2 regions of the Bradyrhizobium sp. WBAH42 genome follow, and region 1 is predicted to be linked to the other one. Evidence: riboswitches for the same ligand, from Rfam matches in the RefSeq annotation. Region 1 holds a riboswitch; the other holds the start of a gene.
What was found. Region 1 has a riboswitch for glycine ahead of DCG74_RS37825 (D-amino acid dehydrogenase). Riboswitches for the same ligand answer to the same signal wherever they lie in the genome.
Positions count from the first base shown of each region.

Region 1 (5,994 bases):
TATATCGCTCCGGGCAAGCCCATGCAGCATGGCTTCATCGAAAGCTTCAACGGTCGGCTCCGGGATGAATTGCTGAACGAGACGCTGTTCACGTCGCTGGCTCAGACCCGCGTCGCGCTCGGATTCTGGCGCGCCGATTATAACTACACACGACCGCACTCACAGCTCGGATGGAAGACACCCTCCGAGTTCGCCTTCACCTGCCACCCGCGCCGGGATCTGGCGCTGCGCTATGCCGATGGCTCCGCGCCAGCTCCCGTCGCTACCACCGCCCAACTGGGCAAATCCAATGGCTTGAGCGAACTCAGAACTGGATAAAATCTGGGGGCAAGGTCAATTGGCTGCCGTTTCCACGACACTTGATGAACGTATCGCAGGTAACCTCGCCCAGGCGTTCGCGCTGGCTCAAAGCGCCCGATCGCGCCGCCACGTTCGTTCGGTTAGTGCTTCCCGCTGACTACCGCTCGGTTGAGCATCTCAAAAAGTGGAAGCCTCCACAGTGGGATGATGCCGTCTTCGCTCCACCCTACATGGCGTCTACGCTAGCTCTAGCCTCTCAAAGAGATGGAGAATGAAGATGTTGCGCATCCTACTCAATTCCTAGCTTCGAATCTATTTCTGGTTCTTACTTCGTGGGCTGCTCTCGCAGGTGGTCCTGTGTCTTGAACGTGATTGGAAGGCGGTAAAGCGCTCCTTGAGGCAAGCCGCCTAAGGGGCTCCGCCCCTCGCGCGTCAGGGTAAAGCGCCGGCCAAAACCGGCGCCGCCCCGAGCGGTCTCCCCGGTCTTCCGCGCTATTTTCTGATCACTCACTCTCCTGAACGCCTGGCATGCGCCCGTGCAGACCCGCTCTTGCGAGCGGCCCTTCGTGCGGGTGATCCCCCTCCGCTCGGTTCGCCCTGGCACTTGCTACCCCCGGTCTAGCCGACGGGCAGGGGCGCAGGCGCGGAGTGCGCCTTGCACCCATGAAAGCCGAAAAGGGAGATTGATCATGTCGGCCAAGCACGTTGAAACCATCCTGAGAGCGGGACGGAAATTTTCGCTCCACTCAACAAACTCAAAAAGTCGCCGAAGAACGCGCGCAAGATGCCGCACAGTGAAGCAGCGATTGAGGCCTATGCGGCTAGCATCGCCGCCAAGGGTATCTTGCAAAATCTGGTGGTTGAGCCCGAGTTGAACGGAGAAGGAGCGCCCACGGGGTTCTATTTCGTGACCATCGGCGAGGGCAGGCGGCTTGCCCAGCTTCTGCGAGTGAAGCGGAAGGAGATTAAGAAGACCGAACCCATCCGCTGCATCGTCGATACCGCGAACGATCCGCACGAAATCAGCCTGGACGAAAACGTCACTCGCGAAAACATGCATCCCGCCGATCAGTTCGAAGCCTTCAAGAAGCTGGCGGAAGAGCGGGGCTTCGGCGCAGAGGAAATTGCCGCCCGTTTCGGCGTGACGCCGCATGTTGTGCGTCAACGCCTGCGGATCGGCGCGGTCTCCCCGAAACTGATGCAGGTCTATCGCGATGGCGATCTGACCCTTGAACAGTTGATGGCCTTCGCCATCACCGACGATCATGCCCGGCAGGAAGGCGTCTACGAGCGGCTGTCTTATAACCGCGACGCCAGCACCATCCGCCGCATGCTCACCGAAACCCACGTCGCCGCAATCGATCGCCGCGCGCGCTTTGTCGGGATGGAGGCCTACACGGAAGCAGGCGGCTCGATCCTTCGCGACCTCTTCACCGAAGATCGCGGCGGGTATCTGGAAGACGTAGCGCTGCTCGATTTGCTGGTGACTGCAAAGCTCGGCCGTGAGGCCGATGCCGTGCGGGCAGCCGAGGGCTGGAAATGGACGGAGGTCCAGCTTGATTTCCCGCATGCGCACGGCATGCGGCCGACCTACCCGCATCAGGTTGAGCTTTCGGCGGAAGATCAGGCCGCTCTTACAACGGTGCAGACGGCATTCGACCGGTTGACGGAAGAGCATCAGGGGGCCGAAGAACTTGCTGACGACGTGGATGCGCGGTTCGGCGAACTTGAGGCCGAAATCGAGCGGCTGGAAGCGAAGCGGCAGGCCTACGATCCTGATGACATCGCGCGTGGTGGCGCGTTCGTGATCCTCAATCACGACGGGACCATTCGGATCGAGCGCGGGTTCATCCGCCCGGCAGACGAGAAGCCCCAGGCCGACACCGAGGAGGGGATCGACGCGCAGACGCCGAACGAGGGCGGCGAGACAGATGGCCCAACGTCGCAGGGCGATGATGGAGAAGAAGTCGTTGCCGAGAAAGAGGACGACGACCGACCGCTATCTGACGTTCTCGTTCGGGACCTCACCGCACATCGCACCTTGGGACTGCGTCAATTTGAGCGAACAACCCGCAACTGCCATCGTGGCGGTGACGCATGCGCTCGCCGCCCAAATTTTCTATCTCGGTGCGGATGCGCATGTGGTCGGCATCCAGCCGATCAAGACAGATTTGGCTGGGCACGCGGACGGCATCGAGGATACACCGACCGGCATGGCTTGGGCGGATCGCCATGCCAATTGGGCAAGGCAAATGCCCCGGGACGTCATCAGCCTTTGGACCTTCGTGGCGGAACTCGACCACGATAGCCGCATGGCCTTGTTTGCGCATTGCACGGCATTGACCGTCAACGCGCTCAGATTGCCGTGGGAGCGGCGACCGCAGGCATTGGCAACGGCCGATCGGCTGGCGGAAGCTGTGTCTCTCGACATGACCGGATACTGGCGGCCGACGGTGCGCAGCTATCTGGGTCGCGTCACCAAAGCGCGCATTCTGGAGGCGGTTTGCGAAGGCGTGAGCGGCGAGGCGGCCGAACGTATGGTGGATATGAAGAAGGTCGAGATGGCGGAAGCCGCCGCACAATTGCTGGCAGGGACCGGTTGGCTGCCCTCCCTGCTAAGAACGGCCGAGCCAGAGACTCGGTCGGCTTCGCCAAATGGGCCGCAAGGTGGTGAAGCATATTCGGAGGCGGCGGAGTGACACCAGAGGAGGGGCTGCGCGAGCGGTCCCGGCCAGTTCAAGAAAGTTTCGGCCGCACGCCGATCAGGCGCGCGGCCGTTTCGGCTTTAGGCGAAGCAACAACCGTTTCAAGAGAGGAAATCCGCGTCGTCAATGAGACCATGAAGGTGACCAGCGAGTTCACGCCCGGCGTGGAACCAAACGCCGGCACGACGGCAACTTCACCGGCGCGATGGGCAATCCTACGCTCGGCGGCCCCGGCGTTCGCGGCGCTGATGCGCATACACTCAACGAACACATCGAGGTCGACTGCCTCGCCGACCGCGGCCGCCTCATGGCTGCGCTGCTGGCGATGCTGGACTGACATCGATTTGCACTGCACAACACGATGGCATTGCCGGATCGAATTTTAGGCTTGTCCAATTTTGAGGCTTCGCCTACGGTCCGGCCGTCCAAGGCGACGATGCGGGAGAGATCGAAGCAATTGCATTCGTGCAGTTGGCTTCGGCGCCGACGGAGCAACCGCCCCGGAAACTCTCAGGCAAAAGGACCGTATCGTCAGGACGATCTGGAGAGAGACGGACATGGCCGCTGATCAAGGGCCGTGACGTCCACCGAAGGGGATAGTTCGCTTGCGGGCCCAGGCCCGATGCGGATCAAGCTCTCAGGTACCGTGACAGATGGGGCGCTGAAGCAGCCGGTTTCACCGGCGGTTCGGCGACTCTAACCCACGGGAGCCTGAAGACCATTATGCCTCACATTGCGATCATTGGCGCCGGCATCACCGGCGTGACGACGGCCTATGCCCTGCTCGAACGTGGCTACCGGGTGACTGTACTCGACAGGCATCGCTACGCCGCGATGGAAACCTCGTTCGCCAATGGCGGACAGCTCTCCGCCAGCAACGCGGAAGTCTGGAACAGCGCCGCGACCATCCTCAAGGGGTTGCGCTGGATGCTTCGAAGCGACGCGCCGCTCCTGATGAATCCGAAGCCGAGCTGGCACAAATATTCCTGGATCGGCGAATTCGTCGGCAACATCGGCCGCTATCGCGCCAACACCATCGAGACCACGCGGCTCGCCATCGAGGCGCGCAAGCATCTGTTCTCGATCGCCGAGCGCGAGAAAATCGCCTTCGATCTCGAACGCCGCGGCATCCTGCATGTCTATCACGACAAGGCGGGTTTCGAAACGGGCCTGCGGGTCAACACGCTGCTGCAACAAGGCGGGCTCGACCGCCGGCCGGTGACGACGGACGAAATCCGCAGCCTCGAGCCTGCGCTGCAGACGGCCTGCTATGGCGGCTTCTTCACGCCATCGGATGCGACCGGCGATATCCACAAGTTCACCCGCGGGCTCGCCGACGCCTGCATCCGCCGCGGCGCGGCCTTCATCCACGAAGCCGATGTCGATGCGATCTCGCGCGGCGATGACGGCTTCCGCATCGGCTGGAGAGAAGCCGCTTCGCCCGATGCTGACATCGCGAGGCGGCACGAGTTACAGGCGAATGGAATCGTGATTTGCGCCGGCGTGGCGAGCCGCCACTTCGCCGGCATGCTCAACGATCGCGTCAACGTCTATCCGGTAAAGGGCTATTCGATCACCGTGCAGCTCGATGCCCCGCAAGGCCGGGACGCTGCACCGACCGTCAGCCTGCTCGATGAAGCTGCGAAGATCGTTACCAGCCGGCTCGGCGCCGACCGCTTCCGCGTCGCGGGCACCGCCGAGTTCAACGGCTTCAACCGCGATATTCGCGCCGACCGGATCCAGCCGCTGGTCGACTGGGTGCGGCAGCATTTCCCCGGCATCGATACCTCAAAGGTCGTGCCATGGGCGGGCTTGCGTCCGATGATGCCGAACATGATGCCGGTGGTGCGTGCCGGCCGGATCCCCGGCGTGTTCTACAATACGGGCCATGGTCATCTCGGCTGGACCCTGTCTGCCGCGACCGCACAGATGGTGGCAGGAGCGGTCGATGACTGGCGCGACCCCGACGCGCCTTCAATGGTCCCGTCCGGCACCGGGCGCACGGCGATCTCGGCGTCTTGCTGATCTCAAACACGCCAAGGCTCGAGATGATCGGTCTGACCCTTGATCTCGCCCGTTGCGATCGACGTGCGCGGGGTACCAGTGCTTCGCAGACAAGAAATGGTTGTGTCGCGCCGCTCCAAGTATTGCTGTCTCAAACGGAGCCGGTTGCAGGTAAGCCCGCTCCGCCTGTGCTCAATGAGTGCAGTCCGCTAAAAGACGGGATTGAAGATCAGTTTGCACTGTTTGGCATGTTGATGCGTACTCAGGCCACCGCTCTCTTAAGCATCCCGGGCGTAAATCCGTGAGCGGCGCGAAATATTCTGGAGAGATGGCTTTGATCCGCGAAGCCGGCTCCGACGGCCGCATCGGCCAGACTTGCTCCAGCCTCAATCAAGGCGTTTGCGCGCCGAAGTCGGCGATCACGAATGAAAGCGGCTGGGGTAAGGCCAGCCACCTTCTTGAAGTCGCGAATGACCTGAAAACGAGTAACACCGGCAGCCGCCGCAAGTTGTTGCAGATCAATACTGAAACACAATCTTTTTTCGACTAACTCTTGGTAGACAGCCATTCGACGCCGGGCATTTGAATGCTCGACGAATTCCGGAGGGCTTTGCGGATGCGTATGCCGCAAGATGAGATGGCGCAAGGAGACCAGCATCGCCGTCTCGGCCGCCAGTATGTCATCGCTCCGCGACAACCGATGAGCCAGTGCCATCGCATCCCTCAGTTGCGGATCGTCTATCGCCGACTGCCGAAATATAGGAGATTCGCTGCGGCCGAGCTCCACCGCGACGTGTGTCAGGAACTCTACTTGAGGATAGAAGGTGCGATAGGACCAGCCATCGGGGCATCCAGACTCCCCATCGTGCCATTCCTCGGGGTTGACCACGAGCAGTGTACCCGTTGGTGCAACGACGGTTTCTCGACCAATTTTGACGCGTTCAGCGCCTGCGGTGATTAGCGCAATGACGTAGTTTGGATGAGT
Region 1 is NZ_CP036533.1:8,082,953-8,088,946, forward strand. Features, by position in the region: one part of gene DCG74_RS37810 (IS3 family transposase) at 1-318, shown strand, start outside; partial or broken gene DCG74_RS37815 (ParB/RepB/Spo0J family partition protein) at 1,034-2,999, shown strand; partial or broken gene DCG74_RS37820 (M20/M25/M40 family metallo-hydrolase) at 3,190-3,342, shown strand; glycine riboswitch at 3,435-3,541, shown strand; glycine riboswitch at 3,545-3,660, shown strand; gene DCG74_RS37825 (D-amino acid dehydrogenase) at 3,729-5,030, shown strand; gene DCG74_RS37830 (AraC family transcriptional regulator) at 5,272-5,994, opposite strand, start outside.

Region 2 (5,994 bases), 1.8 Mb from region 1:
ATCATTGACGTCGACGTCGCCGTTCTTCTCGCAAGACACCACCACCACGTCCATGCCGACCATCGCGGCCGAAGCCGGATTGGTGCCGTGGGCGGAAGAGGGGATCAGGCAGATCTTGCGATGGCTCTGTCCGCGCGCGGCATGGTAGCCCCGTATCGCGAGCAGCCCGGCATATTCGCCCTGCGCGCCCGAGTTCGGCTGCAGCGAGATCGCGTCATAGCCGGTGATGTCGCAGAGCCATTTCTCCAGCCGCGCGAACAGCGCGTGGTAGCCCTTGGCCTGCTCGCGCGGGGCGAACGGATGCAGCGTGGCAAATTCCGGCCAGGTCAGCGGCATCATCTCGGTGGTCGCGTTCAGCTTCATGGTGCACGATCCCAGCGGGATCATGGCGCGGTCGAGCGCGAGGTCGCGATCACTGAGCTTGCGCATGTAGCGCAGCATGTCGGTCTCCGAGCGATGCGCATGGAAGACCGGATGGGTCAGGAAGGCCGTGGCGCGCTTCAATTCGTCCGGCAGCGCCTCGCGCGTCTCGGCGTCGATCTCGGCATAGGCAAGCTTGCCGCCGAAGGCGCGCCAGACCGCTTCGACCGTCGCGGGCGTCGTGGTCTCGTCGAGTGCGATGCGAAGCGCGGTATCACCGACGCCGAGATTGATCTTCTCGGCGAGCGCGCGCGCGACGATCTCCTCGCGCTTGCCGCCGGCATCGACGCTGAGCGTGTCGAAGAAGGTCTCGCTGTCAGGCGCAAAGCCGAGCTTGCGCAAGCCGGTTGCGAGCACGGCGGCGCGGCGATGCACGTTGCGCGCGATCTGCGCCAGGCCCTCGGGGCCGTGATAGACCGCATACATCGAGGCGATCACGGCGAGCAGCACCTGCGCGGTGCAGATGTTGGAGGTCGCCTTCTCGCGGCGGATGTGCTGCTCGCGGGTCTGCAGCGCGAGCCGATAGGCCGGCGCCCCGCGTGAATCCACGGAAAGGCCGACGATGCGGCCGGGCAGCGAGCGCTTCAACGCATCGCGCACCGCCATATAGGCGGCGTGCGGTCCGCCGTAGCCCATCGGCACGCCAAAGCGCTGCGCCGAGCCGATGGCGATGTCGGCACCTAACTCGCCGGGCGAGGCGAGCAAGGTCAGCGCCAAGAGGTCCGCGGCGACGATGGCGAGCGCGCCCTTGGCCTTCAGCGCGGCGATCGCCGGCCTGAGGTCGCGCAGCGCGCCCGAAGAGCCCGGATATTGCAGCAGCGCGCCGAGCACGTCTGATTTGTCGAGATCGGTGAGGGGGTCGCCGACGACCAGAGACCACCCCAGCGGCTCGGCGCGGGTGCGCATCACCGCCAGCGTCTGAGGATGCACGTCCTTGTCGACGAAGAAGGCCTTGGCCTTGACCTGCGAGTGGCGCTCGGCGAGCGCCATGGCTTCGGCCGCCGCGGTGGCTTCATCGAGCAGCGAGGCGTTGGCGACGTCGAGCCCGGTGAGGTCGCAGATCATGGTTTGGAAGTTGAACAGCGCTTCCAGCCGGCCCTGGCTGATCTCGGGCTGGTAGGGCGTGTAGGCCGTGTACCAGGCCGGGTTCTCCAGGATGTTGCGCTGGATCACCGCGGGCAGGATGGTGCCGGAATAGCCCTGGCCGATCAGCGAGGTGAAGACCTGGTTCTGGCTTGCGAGCTCGGCCATATGCGCGATCGCCTCGGTCTCGCTCAGCGGCTTGCCGAGATCGAGCGGGGAGGTCTGCCGGATCGAGGCCGGCAGCGTCTCCGCCATCAGTGCATCGACGCTCTTGGCGCTGACGGCCTCCAGCATTGCGGTGACGTCGCGCGCGGATGGGCCGATATGGCGGCGAACGAAACTGGCGGCGGTGTCGCCGTTGGTCTTGCGGTGCGCGGTCATCGCTTGCTCCATCGTCCTTAAGCCGTATGCGCCTTGTAGGCGGCTTCATCCATGAGGCCGCCGAGCTCGCTTTTGTCGGCAATCTTGATCTTGAAGAACCAGGCCGCGCCTTGCGCATCCGAATTGATCAGCGCCGGCTCGGCGGCGAGGGCCTCGTTGGTCTCGAGCACTTCGCCCGTAACAGGGGCGTAGACGTCGGAGGCGGCCTTCACCGACTCCACGACGGCGGCGGCTTCGGCTTTCTTCAAGCTGCGGCCGACCTTGGGCAATTCGACGAACACGACGTCGCCGAGCTGCTGCTGGGCGTAATCGGTGATGCCGACCGTGGCGGTGTCGCCGTCGATGGCGAGCCATTCATGGTCGGAAGTGTACAGCGTCGTGGTCATTGTCTCGTCCTCAGCGTTTGTAGGTGTTTTTGACGAAGGGCATTGCAGCAATCTGCAAGGGCAGCCGCTGGCCGCGCACCTCGGCGAAGAGCTTTGTGCCGAGCGCAGCGAGGCTCACAGGCACGTAGCCCATCGCGACCGGCGCGCTCAGGCTCGGGCCGAAACCGCCCGACGTGACTTGTCCGATCGGCTCGCCACCCGCAGCGTCGGCAAACAGCAGCGCGCCCTCGCGCACTGGCGCGCGGCCCAGGGCGAGCAGGCCGACGCGGCGGCGGGATGCGCCGTTATCGAAATGGGCGAGGATCTTCGCAGCGCCGGGAAAGCCGCCGGCGCGCGCTCCGCCGGTGCGGCGGCTTTTTTGCACCGACCATTCCAGCGCGGCCTCGACCGGCGTGGTCGTGGTGTCGATGTCGTGGCCGTACAGGCAGAGCCCGGCTTCCAGCCGCAGGCTGTCGCGGGCCCCGAGGCCAATCGCGAGCACGTCGGGATTTGCCAGCAGCATTTTTGCGAGGCGTTCGGCATCGCCTGATGGAACCGAGATCTCGAAGCCGTCCTCGCCGGTGTAGCCGGAGCGCGAGACGAAACACTTGATGCCGGCGACCTCGTGCGGCCCGGCGTCCATGAATGTCATGGCCGGCGCCTCTGCACAGAGTTTCGCCAGCGCCGCTTCGGCCTTCGGACCCTGCAGCGCGATCAGCGCGCGGTCGGCAAGCTGCTCGATCACGCAGTCGTCGGACAGGTTGGCGCGCAGATGTGCCTCGTCCTCGGCCTTGCAGGCGGCGTTGACCACCAGGAACAGGTGATCGCCGAAATTGGCGACCATGAGATCGTCGAGAATGCCGCCGTCTTCGTTGGTGAACTGGGCGTAGCGCTGCCGCCCCGCGGCGATCGCCACGATATCCTGCGGCACTAGCCGCTCCAGCGCGCGGGCAGCGTCTTCCACCTTGCCGGACTTCGGCCGAAGCGCGAGCTGGCCCATGTGGGAGACGTCGAAAAGGCCCGCTTTGGTGCGGGTATGGAGGTGCTCCTTCAGCACGCCCGCGGGGTACTGCACGGGCATGTCGTAGCCCGCGAACGGCACCATCTTGCCGCCCAGGGACACGTGGAGGTCGTAGAGGGGGGTGCGTTTCAGGGAGTCTTGGTCGTGAGCTAGCATCTTGAGGGCCCTCGGCGGTTCCCCGGGGAGGATTCCCCGATGGACACCAGTCGAAGCCCCATCTGTCGCTGTGCCTGAGAGTATTATCCCGTCGGCGGACGCTGTCCGGGTCTACACCCGTCGGCGCCTCTTTCCAGATGCTGTCAAAGCCACGCGGTCCTTTTGCCTGAGAGTTTCCGGGGCGGTTGCTCCTTCGGCGCCGGCTAACTAGTAGCCGGTCTCTCCCGACGTGGCCGTACGATACAGATGGGTAGAGACCACAGGGGAGCCAAGCCTGTCAACGCGTCCGCACGTCCTATCCAACGGGATTGCAAGGGGATTGAGCGCCTGCGGCAACCCTCTGATCTCCCTGCACAGTTTCTGGACAGCGAAGCTGGCCTTGTCTAAAAGCGCTTTGGCCCGCAGATATCAGCCTGAACGGTCCGGTTTGGACGGCGAGAAGCGGGCCCAAGCATACCCGATTGGATGAACATGAGCGGCGTCAACGAGATCAGGTCGACCTTTCTGAACTACTTTGCCGAGAACGGCCACGAGATCGTGCCGTCCTCGCCACTCGTGCCGCGCAACGACCCGACGTTGATGTTCACCAATGCCGGCATGGTGCAGTTCAAGAACGTCTTCACCGGCGTCGAGAAGCGGCCCTACCAGCGCGCCACCACCTCGCAGAAATGCGTGCGCGCCGGCGGCAAGCACAACGACCTCGACAATGTCGGCTACACCGCGCGCCATCTCACCTTCTTCGAGATGCTCGGCAATTTCTCGTTCGGCGATTACTTCAAGGAGCGCGCGATCGAGCTCGCCTGGAAGCTGATCACCAAGGAGTTCGGGCTGAAGAAGGACAAGCTGCTCGTCACCGTCTATCACACCGACGACGAGGCGGCGGGTCTGTGGAAGAAGATCGCCGGCTTCTCCGAGGACCGCATCATCCGCATTCCGACCTCGGACAATTTCTGGGCGATGGGCGACACCGGGCCGTGCGGCCCGTGCTCGGAGATCTTCATCGACCGCGGCGAGCACATCTGGGGCGGACCTCCCGGCTCGCCGGAAGAGGACGGCGATCGCTTCCTCGAATTCTGGAATCTCGTGTTCATGCAATACGAGCAGGTGACGAAGGAGGAGCGCGTCGGTCTGCCGCGTCCCTCGATCGACACCGGCATGGGCCTGGAGCGCATGGCCTGCATCCTCCAGGGCGTCGAGAGCGTGTTCGAGACCGACCTGTTCCGCAACCTGATCGAGGCCACCGCGTCCGCGCTCGGCAGCGGCCCGACCGCGCAGAATGCCGCCTCGTTCCGCGTCATCGCCGACCATTTGCGCTCCTCGGCCTTCCTCGTCTCCGACGGCGTGCTGCCCTCGAACGAGGGCCGCGGCTATGTGTTGCGCCGCATCATGCGCCGCGCGATGCGCCATGCGCAGCTGCTCGGCGCCAAGGAGCCGCTGATGCATCGCCTGGTCTGGGCGCTGGTGCGCGAGATGGGCCAGGCCTATCCGGAATTGATGCGCGCGGAAAAGCTGATCGAGGAAACGCTGCGGCTGGAAGAGACCCGCTTCCGCAAGACTCTTTCGCGCGGCTTGGCCATCCTCGACGAGAAGAGCGCGTCCTTGAAGAAAGGCGACATGTTCGACGGCGACGTCGCCTTCACGCTGTACGACACCTACGGCTTCCCGCTCGATCTGACGCAGGACGCGCTGAAGTCGCGCGGCATCGGCGTTGACCAGGCGGCGTTCACCGACGCGATGGAGCGCCAGAAGGCCAAGGCGCGCGAGTCCTGGAAAGGCTCGGGTGAGGCCGCGTCCGAAGCGATCTGGTTCCCGCTGCGCGAGAAGCTCGGCGCCACCGAATTCCTCGGCTACGAGACCGAGAGCGCCGAAGGCGTGGTCTCCGCGCTGGTCAAGGACGGCGCCGAGGTTGCGAGCCTCAAGGCCGGCGAGACCGGCGCGCTTCTGCTGAACCAGACGCCGTTCTATGCGGAGTCGGGCGGCCAGGTCGGCGATACCGGCGTGCTCTCGGGCGAGGGCGGCATCAAGGTCCGCGTCACCGATACGCAGAAGAAGCTCGGCGATCTCTTCGTCCATATCGGCACGGTCGAGAGTGGCGAGTTGAAGCTCGGCACGGCGCTGCAGCTCGAGGTCGATCATTCCAGGCGCTCGACCATCCGCGCCCATCACTCCGCGACCCACATCATCCACGAGGCGCTGCGCCAGGTGCTCGGCGATCACATCGCCCAGCGCGGCTCGATGGTCGCGCCGGATCGGCTGCGCTTCGACTTCGTGCATCCGAAGCCGATCACGGCCGAGGAGCTCGCCCGGGTCGAGGACATCGCCAACGACGTGGTGCTGGAGAACGACGAGGTCACCACGCGCGTCATGGGCGTCGACGAGGCCCGCGAGGCCGGGGCGCGCGCGCTGTTCGGCGAGAAATATGGCGACGAGGTCCGCGTCGTCTCGATGGGCAGGACCGCGCGCGAGCGCGGCGCCAACGCGCTCGGCTGGTCGGTCGAGCTCTGCGGCGGCACCCATGTGAAGCGCACCGGCGATATCGGCCTGATCACGGTCACGAGCGAAAGCGCG
Region 2 is NZ_CP036533.1:6,278,060-6,284,053, reverse strand. Features, by position in the region: gene gcvP (aminomethyl-transferring glycine dehydrogenase) at 1-1,884, opposite strand, end outside; gene gcvH (glycine cleavage system protein GcvH) at 1,902-2,270, opposite strand; gene gcvT (glycine cleavage system aminomethyltransferase GcvT) at 2,281-3,426, opposite strand; glycine riboswitch at 3,572-3,663, opposite strand; gene alaS (alanine--tRNA ligase) at 3,898-5,994, shown strand, end outside.
Region 2: linked by a shared signal. The riboswitch ahead of gcvT (glycine cleavage system aminomethyltransferase GcvT) and the one ahead of DCG74_RS37825 (D-amino acid dehydrogenase) in region 1 are both predicted to bind glycine.